3 regions of the Bradyrhizobium sp. USDA 4449 genome follow, and region 3 is predicted to be linked to each of the others. Evidence: predicted binding sites of a transcription regulator. Region 3 holds the regulator's gene; each other region holds the start of a gene.
What was found. Region 3 encodes PhoB, which activates phosphate uptake and scavenging genes when phosphate is short. Its sites were predicted from a motif close to TGTCATNNANCTGTCAT; they were not measured.
Positions count from the first base shown of each region.

Region 1 (4,518 bases), 1.1 Mb from region 3:
AATTGTAGGCGGGCGCGTTCATTCCGCGGCCTCCTTCATGGCATCGGCCGCATTGGCTTCGGCAGAAGCTTCGGCGAATTCCTTGCGCAGCTTGCGCAACAGGCCGAGCTCGGATTGGAAGTCGACATAATGCGGCAGCTTCAGATGCTCGACGAAACCGGTCGCCTGGACGTTGTCCGAATGCGACATGATGAATTCTTCATCTTGCGCCGGAGCTCCGACCTCTTCGCCGAGCTCGCGGGCACGCAGCGCGCGGTCGACCAGTGCCATCGACATGGTCTTGCGCTCGCTCTGGCCGAAGGCCAGGCCATAGCCGCGGGTGAAGCACGGCGCTTCGCTCGCCGAGCCCTTGAACTGGTTGACCATCTGGCACTCGGTCAGCTCGATCGAACCGAGCGGCACGGCGAAGCCGACGTCCTCTGCTGCGAATTCGACCTCGACCTCGCCGAAGCGGATCTCACCGGCAAAGGGATGGTTGCGGCCATAGCCACGCTGGGTGGAGTAGCCCATCGCCAGCAGAAAGCCTTCGTCCCCACGCGCGAGATTTTGCAGGCGCAGATCGCGGTCCGCCGGAAAGTTCAGCGGCTCGCGGGTGAGATCACCGACGCTGGCGCCGTCTTCGGCCTGCGGCGAAGTCTCGATCAGCCCGTCACGACCGAGAATGTCGGTCACGCGCGGCGTCGGCGCCGTCGAGGCCTCGGCCAGGGCCGGCGCTTCCGGCACGAAGCCGCCGGCGAGCGAGGGATCGAGCAGGCGATGCGTATAGTCGAAGGTGGGGCCGAGGATCTGACCGCCGGGAATGTCCTTGAAGGTCGACGACACCCGCCGCTGCACCCTCATCGCGCCGGTGTCGACCGGTTCGCTGGCGCCGAAGCGCGGCAAGGTGGCGCGGAAGGCGCGAACCAGGAAGATCGCCTCGATCAGGTCGCCACGGGCCTGCTTGATCGCGAGCGCTGCGAGCTCGCGGTCATAGAGCGAACCTTCGCTCATGACGCGATCGACGGCGAGCCCAAGCTGCTCAGAGATCTGGTCGAGCGTGACTTCCGCAACGCTTTGGTCGCCGCGCCTGGCATTGGCGAGCAGGCGATGAGCGTTCTCGATGGCGCGTTCGCCACCCTTGACTGCGACATACATGCCTCTAGCCTCCCTTGCCCAGGACTCGCGTGGTGCGCGGGATCGCAGCCACGGCATCATCGGCGACCAGAAGCACGTCGATGCCACGCGGAAACAGGGTTTCGTTGCAACGAAGACGTTCGAACAGGTCGGGGGGCTTGATCGTGGCCTGAAGCGTCGCGGCACCGTCAATGCCGGGGCCACGCAGCTCGAAGCCCGGTCCTCGGTCCAGGCTTTCGACCTGGATGATCACCGTGGTCGAACGGTCAGGATATTCGTTGGTGCCGAGCGCGAAGCGCTCGAACGGGGGCAACGCACCGCCGTCACTGATCAGAGCGAACGCCGCGATCGAGGCATCCTGCACCACCGGCGCACCGCTGTGGAACTTGAGCCATTTCAGGACGTCGGGGCTTTCCGCCATCCGAGCATCGAGCCAGAGCGGCGTGTCATGATCGAACAGCGTCAGCGCGATCGCGGCGGTGCCACGCATCATCGTCTCAGGTGTTCCGGCCATCGGCAGGATGCGCTGGACCGAGCCCGGCCGCGCCATCGCATCCATGACCGAGCGAAAGGTCGATTGCGCCGACAAAACCTTGTCGGCGAACCCCGGCGGCAGTTCCGCAATCGTGGTCATGGCCTCACCCTTCACCGCGCACCATGGTGTAGAAATCAACCTTCGTCGCAGCGGTCTCTTCCGCCGCGCGCCTGCGTCTCGTCACAAGCTGCTCGCGCAGCGGCGCGATAACGTCGCGCTCGACAGCCGCGCCAAAATCGCGCGACTGCACCAGCGCGTCGCACAGCGCGATCAGCCGCGCCTTCTCGCCATCGCGCCCGAGCGTGTAGCCGAAGCCGACCTCGCCGCTCGCAAGCCGCACGGCGGCGCGCGACACCGTCGCCTCGCCGAGATTGAACGGCGCGCCATCGCCACCGATCCGGCCGCGCAACATCACCAGGCCGTTCTCCGGCGCGCGTAACTCCTGATGGCCGGGCAAGGAGATCATGCGCAGGCGGGCGGCGATCTCGCCCGCCTCCGCATGCGCCAGCACAGCCATGGCGGCCTGGCGCTGGGCTTGCTGGGTGTTGTGCTGGGTCACCGAATCCACCGACTCTTGTCGAACTCAAGTTGTCTATGATACTAGACAACTTGATACGGAAACGCCATGACCGTTTCGTGACAAACGTGTGATTTTCGGGCTAGGCTGATCGCCGACATGAGCATGCAGGACACCGCCTCTTCAGGCGTCGCGCTGTGGCGCCTCGTTGCCGACGGCATCGAGCGCGGCATCGCCGACGGCCGTTTTGCCACAGGCGACAAGCTGCCGGGCGAGATGGAGATCGCCGAAACCTATCGCGTCAACCGCCACACCGTGCGGCGCGCGCTGGCGGCGCTCGCCGACCGCGGCATCGTGCGCGCCGAGCGCGGCAGCGGAACCTATGTCGAGGCGCAGAAGCTCGCTTATCCCCTGCGCTCGCGCACGCGCTTCTCGGAGATCGTCGGCGCCGACGGCCGCGAGCCGCATGGAAGGATGATCGAGGCGTCGGAGGACGTCGCAACGCGGGAGCTCGCGCGGGAGCTCGGATTGAAGACAGGCGCGCCGCTGGTCAGGATCGAAGCCATCCGCCTCGCCGATCGCAGGCCGATCTGCGTCTCCACCACCTGGCTGTCGGCAGAGTGGTTTCCCGACGCCGGCACGGTGTTTGCCGCCACGCGCTCGATGACGAAGATGCTCGAGCATTACGGTATCAGCGACTACCGCCGCGGCGCCACGAGGATCACGGCCGGCATCGTGGACGCGACCGACGCCGCGCGGCTCGATCTGCCGTTGGGGCGGCCGATCCTGGTGGTCGATGCGACGGATCTCGATCTCGGCGGCAAGCCGCTGCTGACCAAGCACTCGCGGTTTGCAGCCGAGCGGGTGGAGTTTCTGGTGGAGCCGTAGGGAAGGCTCAGGCTACGGCCCGCCGCCCAATGATCGCAAAGCGCAGCTTGCCCGAGATGAAATCGATCGCGGCGACTGCGACCAGGATCATCAGGATCAGGAAGGATACCTTCTGCCATTCCAGCACGCGGATCTGCTCGGCGAGCTGGAGGCCGATGCCGCCGGCGCCGACGATGCCGATGATGGTTGCCGAGCGCGTGTTGGACTCGGTGAAGTAGAGCACCTGGCCGGCGATGACAGGCAGCACCTGCGGCATCAAACCGAAGCGGATCTCGTGCAGCACGCCGCCGCCGGAGGCACGGATGCCCTCGACCTGCTTCTGGTCGGCGCCTTCGATCGCCTCCGAGAACAGCTTGCCGAAGGCGCCGAAATCCGACACCGCGATCGCGAGCACGCCGGCGAACGGGCCGAGCCCGACGACGTTGATCCAGACCAGCGCCCAGATCAGGGTGTCGACGCCGCGGATCGAATCGAGGAACCGCCGCACCGGGAAGCGGACGATTTCAGGCACGATATTACGCGCCGCAATCAGGCTGACCGGCAGCGCCATCAGTGCGGCCAGCGTGGTGCCGAGCAGCGCGATCGACAGCGTCTCGCCCAGCGCTTTCAGATAAAGCGGCAGCGACGAGCCGGGATCGGGCGGCATCATCATCATGCCGATCCAGCCGAGCTGGCTCAGCCCCGAGATGAAACGCGAGGGCGAGAAATCGAGATCGACCAGGCCGAACACGAAGATCGCTAGCGCAGCGAGCAGCATCATCGGCGTCGCCAGGCGCGACGACGCCGGGCGGTCGAAGACGTCGGGATAGCGCGCGCGGAACTCCGCAGTGTTCACTTCAGGCGGCTTGCTCAATTTCGCGCCTCCCTGCCAAACAGGCGGCCGCGCACCCAGCCGGTGGTGATGTCGATCAGGAAGACCGTGACGATGATGGTGACGAGGATGGCGCTGACATCGGAGTAGTAGAACTTACGGATCGCGACGATCAGCTCCTGCCCGATGCCGCCGGCGCCAACAAAGCCCATGACGGAAGCTTCGCGGACGTTGATCTCGAAGCGCAGCAGCGCGTAGCTGGCATAGCCCGCCGAGACCTGCGGCAGGATCGCAAATCGCATGCAGGAGATCCAGCTCGCGCCGGTGGAGCGGATACCTTCGACAGGCTTCATGTCCGCATTCTCGACGATCTCCGAGAACAGTTTTCCGAGCGCGCCGGTCGAGTGGATCGCGATCGCCAGCACACCCGCGACCGGACCGAGGCCGAAGGCCATGACGAAGATCAACGCAAACACGATGCCGGGCACCGTGCGCGCGAATTCAAGCAAGCGCCGCACCGTGAAGCGCAGCCAGGCCGCGGGCGAGGTGTTCTCAGCGGACAAGAAATTCAGCGCGAAGGCGAAAACGCTGCCGATCAGCGTGCCGACATAGCTGATCAGCAGCGTCTCGCCGAGCAGTCTCAGCCATTTGTGC
Region 1 is NZ_JBSRYD010000001.1:2,578,603-2,583,120, reverse strand. Features, by position in the region: gene ACVIIW_RS12255 (alpha-D-ribose 1-methylphosphonate 5-phosphate C-P-lyase PhnJ) at 1-22, opposite strand, end outside; gene ACVIIW_RS12250 (carbon-phosphorus lyase complex subunit PhnI) at 19-1,134, opposite strand; gene phnH (phosphonate C-P lyase system protein PhnH) at 1,139-1,747, opposite strand; gene phnG (phosphonate C-P lyase system protein PhnG) at 1,752-2,216, opposite strand; gene phnF (phosphonate metabolism transcriptional regulator PhnF) at 2,325-3,053, shown strand; gene phnE (phosphonate ABC transporter, permease protein PhnE) at 3,061-3,906, opposite strand; gene phnE (phosphonate ABC transporter, permease protein PhnE) at 3,903-4,518, opposite strand, start outside.
Region 1: phnF (phosphonate metabolism transcriptional regulator PhnF) is a predicted target of PhoB. The motif match lies at 2,274-2,290, and genes of this name have one in related genera.

Region 2 (4,518 bases), 4.0 Mb from region 3:
GATGTCGGGGTCGACAAGCGCATTCATCTTCATCCAGACCGCGCCGGGCTTGCCGTGACGCGCGTGCTCGGTCTCGCCCTGGATGTGCTCGATGATGCGCTTGCGCAAGGTCAGCGGCGACACCGCCATCTTTTCCAGATCGCTCGGCGCGGCGTAGCCCGTGATGAAGTTAAACACGCGCGCGGCGTCGCGGCCGATGGTCGGCTCCGAGGTGAAGTAGGAGAGATCCGTATAAATGCGTGCGGTGACCGGATGATAATTGCCGGTGCCGGTGTGGACGTAAGTGGTGAGGCTGCCGCCCTCGCGGCGTACCACCATCGAGAGCTTGGCGTGCGTCTTCAGCTCGAGGAAGCCGTAGACGACCTGCACGCCGGCGCGTTCGAGATCGCGCGCCCATCGGATGTTGGCCTCTTCGTCGAAGCGCGCCTTCAGCTCGATCAGCGCGGTGACGGATTTGCCGGCTTCGGCAGCCTCCGCGAGCGTGCGCACGATCGGCGAATTGTTGGAGGTGCGGTAGAGCGTCTGCTTGATCGCGACCACATCAGGATCGCGGGCGGCCTGCTGCAGGAACTGCACCACCACGTCGAACGACTCGTACGGGTGATGGACGATCAGATCCTTCTGCCTGATGGCAGCGAAGATGTCGCCGCCATGCTCGCGCACGCGCTCGGGGTGGCGCGGCACGTAAGGGGTGAATTCGAGGTCGGGCCGGTCGAGACGCGTCAGCTGCGAAAGTTCGTTCATGGCGAGCACGCCGTCGACCAGGAACACCTCGTCGTCGGCCGCCGACAACGCGTGCTGGACGAAGTTGCGCAGCTCCTCCGGCATCTTGGCGTCGATCTCGAGGCGGATCACCGATCCACGGCGGCGGCGCTTCAGCGCGGTCTCGAACAGGCGGACGAGGTCTTCGGCCTCTTCCTCGATTTCGAGCTCGGAGTCGCGGATGATGCGGAAGGCGCCCTGGCCGTGGAGGCTGTAGCCGGGGAACAGACGGTTGATGAACAGTCCGGTGGCCTGCTCCAGCGAGATCAGGCGGACCTTGCCTTCGGCCGGCAGGCGGATGAAGCGGTCGATCTTGCCGGGCATGCGGATCAGCGCGTTCATCTGCTTGCCGTCGGCCTCGCGGGTGAGCTGGAGCGCGATGGTGAAGCCGAGGCTCGGGATGAATGGGAAGGGGTGGGCCGGATCGATCGCCAATGGCGTCAGCAGCGGGAAGACGTTGTTGAGGAAATAGTCCTCGAGCCAGGTCCGCTCGGCCTTGGTGACCTCCTTGCCGTCGACCAGCACGATGCCGACATCGGCCAGCGTGCCGCGCAGGTCGCGCCAGATCGCCTGCTGATCGCTGGCAAGTTGCGAGACCGTGCGGTTGATCAGCGCGAGTTGCTCGGACGGAGTCAGGCCGTCCGGGGCACGCTCGGCAATGCCCTCGCGAACCTGCGCCTTGATACCGGCGACGCGGACCATGAAAAACTCGTCGAGGTTATTCGCCGAAATCGACAGGAATCGCACCCGCTCCAGCATAGGGTGGCTGGGATTGACCGACTCCTCGAGGACGCGGCGGTTGAAATGCAGCCAGGACAGCTCGCGGTTGATGAATCGCTCAGGGCTCGAGGCGATCGCCGGCAGGCGCTCGGCCTCCGTGGCTTTCTCTTTCGTTTCAACAGCTTGCGCGGAATCCATAAGAAGTCGGTCCATCTCGTTCGCCCCACATTGCGACTTGTGCGCAAATCCGGCCGGAGCATGTGTTAGTGCGATGACGTTTCGATGACATTGATGTTCCGCCGCCGCGCCGCGTCAAGCGGGCCCAAGGGGGGCCCAAGCGGAGTCCGAGAGGAGACCAAGAGGAGGCCTAAGACGCGCCCTTGCGGTCAGCCGTCGCGGAGCAGCTCGGCAGCGAGCGCCCGGGTGACGGGCCGGCCCAGCCGCAGCGCCTCGCCGTCGAGCAGCTCCACGGCGCGCCGGGCGGCGGCCGAGGATCGCTCCAGCCGGGTGGCGAGGTAACTGACGACGCTTTCATCCACGCTGAGCTGGCGATCGGCGCAGAATTTGACGATCAGGCCGCGGAACAGCTGGTCGTCCGGCGACCGCAGCGAAATCACCGGAATTGTCCGAAAGCGGGAGCGCAGGTCGCGGAGCTCGACCGCTATCGCCGCCGGCGTCTCGCGCCCGGTGAACAGCACATAAGCGCCATCCTCGCGGGCGAGATTCATCAGATGGAAGAGGGCGCGTTCGTCAAAATCACCGGCTTTCAGATCCTCGACCACCAGCGCGCCGGTCGCGAGCGCTCCGGGGACGGCTGGGGCGCTCAGCGCGCTGGCCGTGGTCGAGCGGGCACCTGATAGCTCGGCCCAGATCGTGGCCAGATGGCTCTTGCCTGCACCTTCGGGACCGGCGAGCCACATGGTCCGGTTTGGCCATTCCGGCCAGCCGTCGATCAGAGCGACGGCGGCGGCGTTAGCGGGACCTTCGAGAAAATTGTCCCGGCTGAGGCTTTCCGCGTGCGGAAGCGAGAACGCCAATTGTCGGGGTTGAACGCGGCCTGCCACGCTTGCTTTGCTCCGTGCCGGCGTGCCGGCGTTGTCTGAAACATTCGACTTATTCGATCGGGAGTTGGCCTTTTGCGGGGCCGCCTGCCGTCTCATTTGGCCTCGATCGTACTCATGTGCCGCAGCCACTCGACGAGATAGAGCGACACCGAAGAGAGCGTGAACAGCGTGACGAAGCCCATCAGGATCACGTCATAGGGCGCCGGTCCGAAGCCGAAGGCAAGCGCAGCCAGTACCAAGGCCGCGTAGGAGACCTGTGCGGCTGTGTTTAGCTTGGATACTTTCGACGGCCGCATCTCGACCGGCTTGTCGAACAGCCAGGATACGATCACGGCCGTGACGATCATGATGTCGCGGGAGACCACCAGGATCACGATCCAGCGCGGGATGTCGCCCCGGATCCCCAGCGACAGGTAGATCGACACCAGCAGCGCCTTGTCGGCGAGGGGATCGAGCAGGGCACCGAGCTCGCTCGCCATGTTGAAGCGCTTGGCCAGGAAACCGTCCACGGCGTCGCTGATCCCCGCGATCAGGAAGACGGCGAACGCCACCTCCATTTGGCTCGACACGATGGCCCAGACGATGATCGGGACCAGCATGATGCGGCCCAGGGTAATGATGTTCGGAATACTCACACGGCGCTTCCCGGCACCCGACCTGTCCTCGAATCGGCCTCTTAGAGGCTGAACCGGTTGATATCTCTACATAGTATAGGGCGGGGCGCCACGCTTGCCATTGCGCGTCCCCGGAATTCGACGTAACCAGCCGCAAACCCACTGGAAATCGGGCATGACCGACCGCAAAAACGGCCTCACTTACGCCGATTCAGGCGTCGATATCGACGCGGGCAATCGCCTCGTCGACCTGATCAAGCCGATGGTGCGTGCCACCGCACGGCCGGGCGCCGATGCCGAGATCGGTGGATTCGGCGGCCTGTTCGACCTCAAGGCGGCCGGCTTCAAGGACCCCGTCCTGGTCGCCGCCACCGACGGCGTCGGCACCAAGGTCAAGATTGCCATCGAAACGGGCTTGCACGGCGGGATCGGCATCGACCTTGTCGCCATGAGCGTCAACGACCTCGTGGTGCAGGGCGCCGAGCCGCTGTTCTTCCTCGACTATTTCGCCTGCGGCAAGCTCGACCCGGAGGCCACGGCTGCGATCGTCGCCGGCGTCGCCGAGGGGTGTCGGGAATCCGGCTGTGCCCTGATCGGCGGCGAGACCGCCGAGATGCCGGGCCTCTACAAGGACGGGGACTACGACCTTGGCGGCTTTGCCGTCGGTGCCGCCGAGCGCGGCACGCTGCTGCCGCGCAGGGACATTGCGGCGGGCGATGCCGTGATCGGTCTGGCCTCGTCGGGTGTCCACTCCAACGGCTTCTCGCTGGTGCGCAAGATCGTGGAACAGTCCGGGCTCGGTTTCGAGGCGCAGGCGCCGTTCGCACCTGTCATGACGCTCGGCGGCGCGCTGCTGACGCCGACGCGGCTCTACGTCAAGTCCTGCCTGCGCGCGATCCGCGAGACCGGTGCGGTGAAGGGCCTCGCCCATATCACCGGCGGCGGCTTCACCGACAACATTCCGCGCGTATTGCCTGGTCATCTCGGTGTCGGCATCGATCTGGCGCGCCTGCCGGTGCTGCCGGTGTTCAAATGGCTGGCGGCACAAGCCGGGATCGCCGAACTCGAAATGCTGCGTACCTTCAACTGCGGCATCGGCATGATCGCGATCGTCGAGCCTGACAAGGTCGACGAGGTGGTGCGGGTCTTCACTGATGCCGGTGAGACCGTGGCGCAGCTCGGCACCGTGATCCCGGCCGAGGGCGAGCACCGCGTCGTCTATAACGGCCATCTCGATATGGCGCTGTGATGAAGCGCCGCGTCGCCATTCTGATCTCCGGCCGCGGTTCCAACATGGCCGCGCTGATCAAGGCCGCGGCTGCTGCGGATTTTCCGGCGGAGATCTCCCTCGTCATCTC
Region 2 is NZ_JBSRYD010000001.1:5,475,349-5,479,866, forward strand. Features, by position in the region: gene ACVIIW_RS25520 (RNA degradosome polyphosphate kinase) at 1-1,680, opposite strand, end outside; gene ACVIIW_RS25525 (chromosomal replication initiator DnaA) at 1,869-2,546, opposite strand; gene ACVIIW_RS25530 (CDP-alcohol phosphatidyltransferase family protein) at 2,639-3,181, opposite strand; gene purM (phosphoribosylformylglycinamidine cyclo-ligase) at 3,336-4,409, shown strand; gene purN (phosphoribosylglycinamide formyltransferase) at 4,409-4,518, shown strand, end outside.
Region 2: ACVIIW_RS25520 (RNA degradosome polyphosphate kinase) is a predicted target of PhoB. The motif match lies at 1,754-1,770, and genes of this name have one in related genera.

Region 3 (4,518 bases):
TCCCGGCCAGCGCGTCACCGGCCAGCTGATGCTCGACCAGACCAACATCCTCGATCCCGGGCTGGACCTCAATCTGTTGCGCGCGCGCGTCGGCATGGTGTTCCAGAAGCCGACGCCGTTTCCGATGACGATCTACGAGAACATCGCCTTCGGCATCCGTCTCTACGAGAAGATCCCGAAGTCCGAGATGGACGACCGCGTCGAGAAGGCGCTGCGCGGCGGCGCGCTGTGGAACGAGGTCAAGGACAAGCTCAATGCATCCGGCCTCTCGCTCTCCGGCGGCCAGCAGCAGCGTCTCTGCATCGCGCGCACCGTCGCCGTGCGGCCCGAGGTGATCCTGTTCGACGAGCCCTGCTCGGCGCTCGACCCGATCTCGACCGCCAAGGTCGAGGAGCTGATCCAGGAACTGTCCGAGAATTACACGATCGCGATCGTCACCCACAACATGCAGCAGGCGGCGCGCGTCTCCGACAAGACCGCCTTCATGTATCTCGGCGAGTTGATCGAGTTCGACGACACCAGCAAGATCTTCACGTCGCCGACCGACCGGCGCACGCAGGATTACATTACCGGCCGGTTCGGCTGAGGAGACAGGACATGGGTTCTGAACATACCGCAAAGGCTTTCGATACCGACCTCCAGGAGCTCACCCGGTCGGTCGCAGAAATGGGCGGCCTCGCCGAGCGGATGATCGTCGATTCCGTCGACGCGCTGATCCGTCGCGACGTCGCGCTCGGCCAGCGCGTGGTCATCACCGACGCCGAGATCGACGCGCTTCAAAGGCGGATCGAGGAGCACGCCGTGCTCACCATCGCCCGCCGCCAGCCGATGGCGATCGATCTGCGCGAGATCGTCGGCGCCATGCGCGTCGCGACCGATCTCGAGCGGATCGGCGACCTCGCCAAGAACATGGGCAAACGCGTCGCGGCGCTTGAGACGGATTTCCATCCGCTCAAGCTGTTCCGTGGCCTCGAGCACATGACCGACCTCGTGCAGCAACAGGTCAAGTCGGTGCTGGATGCCTATGCCGCGCATGATCTGCCGGCGGCGATGGTGGTGTGGAAGGGCGACGAGGAGGTCGACGCCATCTGCACCTCGCTGTTCCGCGAGCTCCTCACCTACATGATGGAGGATCCGCGCAACATCTCGTTCTGCATCCATCTGATGTTCTGCGCCAAGAACATCGAGCGGATCGGCGACCACGCCACCAACATTGCCGAGACCGTGTTCTACATGATCGAAGGCCAGGCCATCACCGACAAGCGACCGAAGGGCGACATGACGACCTTCGCAACCACCGTCCCCAACACCTGAATCCTCAAGGAGCGACGACCCCATGGGCGCACGCATTATGGTGGTTGAAGACGAAGAAGCTCTTACCGAGCTGCTTCGCTACAATCTCGAAGGCGACGGTTATGACGTCGAGACGGTGATGCGCGGCGACGACGCCGACACCCGTCTCAAGGAGCACATTCCCGATCTGATCGTGCTCGACTGGATGCTGCCGGGCCTGTCCGGTATCGAGCTGTGCCGCCGGTTGCGGACGCGGTCCGACACCAAGCAGCTGCCGATCATCATGCTCACCGCGCGCGGCGAGGAGAGCGAGCGGGTGCGCGGCCTCGCCACCGGCGCCGACGATTACATCGTCAAGCCGTTCTCCGTGCCTGAGCTGTTGGCGCGGGTGAAAGGACTGCTGCGGCGTGCAAGCCCCGAGCGGCTCGCAACCGTGCTGGCTTTCGGCGACATCGAGCTCGACCGCGAAAAGCGTCGCGTGGCGCGCTCGGGCCGGCCGATCGACCTCGGCCCGACCGAATATCGCCTGCTGGAGTTCTTCCTGGAGCATCCCGGCCGCGTGTTCTCGCGCGAGCAGCTGCTCGACAGCGTCTGGGGCCGCGACATCTATATCGACGAGCGGACCGTCGACGTGCATATCGGCCGCCTGCGCAAGCTCCTCAATCTCGGCCGCGAGCAGGACCCGATCCGCACCGTCCGTGGCGCCGGCTACGCGCTCGACGACCGCTTCGCGAAGGCCGAGCAGGCCTGAGCACGGTGACAAGCAAGCAAAATAAAAAGCGCGCCCTGGGGCGCGCTTTTTTATGTCTCGATCGCCGCGGCAGGTACCGGGACGCTGTCGTCTGGAGCCATGCTCAGCGCGGACCCGGCTTCGCCGGCGCGCGGCGACGATCGGCCGCCGGCTGATACGCGACCCGCGAGTGCTGGGCGCAATAGGGCAGGCCGGAGAGCGCCTTGCCGCCGCAGAAGAAGAAGTCCGCGCTCGAGGGATCGCCGACCGGCCAGTGGCAGGTGGCCTCGTTCAATTCGAGCAGCGACAGCCGCTGGCTCATCGGCACCACGTTGTCGAAGGTCACAGGTTCAGCCTCGACCTCGACCTCGAAGGCCTGGGCGAGTGCGGTGTTGCCCCGCGAGATCGGGCGGCTCACGCGCATCATGTGCTGCGCGGGACGCGCCTTGCGCGGCCGGGGAGCTGCCGAAGACGGGCTCTTGGCGCGGCCGGACAGGCCGAGCCTGTGCACCTTGCCGATCACGGCGTTGCGGGTGACATTCCCAAGCTCAGCGGCAATCTGGCTGGCCGAAAGTCCGGCCTCCCAGAGCTTTTTCAGCTGTTCGACGCGATCGTCGGACCAGGTCAAAACGGTCATGGCACCCTTTCCTTCACCGCGCGCCGCCATCTGCGGGGCCGCACGACGAATGCGTAAGCTTCGAAAAACCCGTGCCGCCAGAATCCCTTAAGGCTCGCCGGGCGCAATCAGACGCCCGAACGTTTACGCCGGTACAAGAGGACTTTTGGGATCAGAACCGCTGCACGAGATGTCGTATCTGACAAGCCGAACGCTACAATATGGCGTGACTCACGCGCAAGAGTCCGGCGACTCGCTTCCACATGTTCCGTGGCGAATATCCCGCAAAATCGCCACCGCAAGACTACGGATTCAGCATGTCGCGAGGCGTTCGGGCGGCATTGACACCCGTTTCACCAGGCCTAAAATGGTGACGCGTGCCGCCCTTAAAAGGCGGCACGTTTCGTTTTCAGGCTGGTCAATGGTGCGTTGCGCAATGCACGCCCACACCGTCCGCAACATTCAAGTGGCCGTCATGACTAACAGCGCAGCGCCGCATTTGCTCCCCGTTTTCGCCAGGGCCGATCTCGGTTTTGAGCGCGGTGAAGGCGTTTGGTTGATCGCAACCAATGGCGATCGGTATCTCGATTTCACCTCGGGCGTCGCCGTGAATGCGCTCGGACATGCCCATCCCGCGCTGGTCAAGGCGCTGCAGGAGCAGGCCACCAAGCTCTGGCACATGTCGAACCTGTTCCAGAGCCCGGATGGCGAGAAGCTCGCCGCGCGTCTGTGCAACGAGAGTTTTGCCGACTTCGTGTTCTTCTGTAATTCCGGCGCCGAGGCGCTGGAGGGCGTGATCAAGCTGGTCCGCCATCATCACTTCTCCAAGGGCCATCCCGAGCGCTATCGCATCGTCACCTTCGAAGGCGCTTTCCATGGCCGCACGCTGGCGACGCTGGCCGCGACCGGATCGGCAAAATATCTCGAAGGCTTCGGGCCGCCGATGGACGGTTTCGACCAGGTGCCGCATGGCGACATCGAGGCCGTGAAGAAGGCGATCGGGCCACACACCGCCGGCATCCTGATCGAGCCGATCCAGGGTGAGGGCGGCGTGCGCTCTGCGACACCGTCTTTCCTCAACGCGCTGCGTCAGCTCTGCGACGAGAAGGGCTTGCTGCTCGCCTTCGACGAAGTGCAGACCGGCATGGGCCGCACCGGCGACCTGTTTGCCCATCGGCGCACCGGCGTCACGCCTGACGTGATGTCGCTCGCCAAGGCGCTCGGCGGTGGCTTCCCGATCGGCGCGGTGCTGGCAACGGGGGATGCAGCCTCCGGCATGGGACCCGGCTCGCACGGCTCGACCTTCGGCGGCAATCCGCTGGCGATCGCAGCTGCAAACGCCGTGCTCGACGTCATGCTCAAGCCCGGCTTCTTCGACCACGTGCAGAAGATGTCGCTGCTCCTGAAGCAGAAACTCGCTTCCGTGATCGACCGTCACCCCGATATCCTCAGCGAAGTCCGCGGCGAGGGGCTCTTGATCGGCATCAAGGCCGTGGTGCCCTCAGGCGATCTGGTTGCGGCCTTGCGCAACGAAAAACTGCTCACCGTCGGCGCCGGCGACAATGTCGTACGCTTCCTGCCGCCGCTGATCGTCACCGAAGCCGAGATCGAGGACAGCGTCGCCAGGCTCGAACGCGCCTGCACGGCGCTGTCGGGTAACAAGCGAGCGGCAAGCTGATGAGCAAGAGTCCCAAGCACTTCCTCGATATCAACGAGCTGCCGCTGTCCGAGCTCAAGAGCATGCTCGCGGCTTCTTCCGCCATGAAGGCGAAGCAGAAGGCGCACCAGCCGGTCAAGCCGCTCGAAGGCAAGACGCTGGCGATGATCTTCGAGCGCCCCTCGACCCGCACCCGCGTCTCATTCGATGTCGCCATGCGCC
Region 3 is NZ_JBSRYD010000001.1:1,475,012-1,479,529, reverse strand. Features, by position in the region: gene pstB (phosphate ABC transporter ATP-binding protein PstB) at 1-586, shown strand, start outside; gene phoU (phosphate signaling complex protein PhoU) at 598-1,314, shown strand; gene phoB (phosphate regulon transcriptional regulator PhoB) at 1,337-2,044, shown strand; gene ACVIIW_RS07040 (GcrA family cell cycle regulator) at 2,148-2,660, opposite strand; gene ACVIIW_RS07035 (acetylornithine transaminase) at 3,115-4,317, shown strand; gene argF (ornithine carbamoyltransferase) at 4,317-4,518, shown strand, end outside.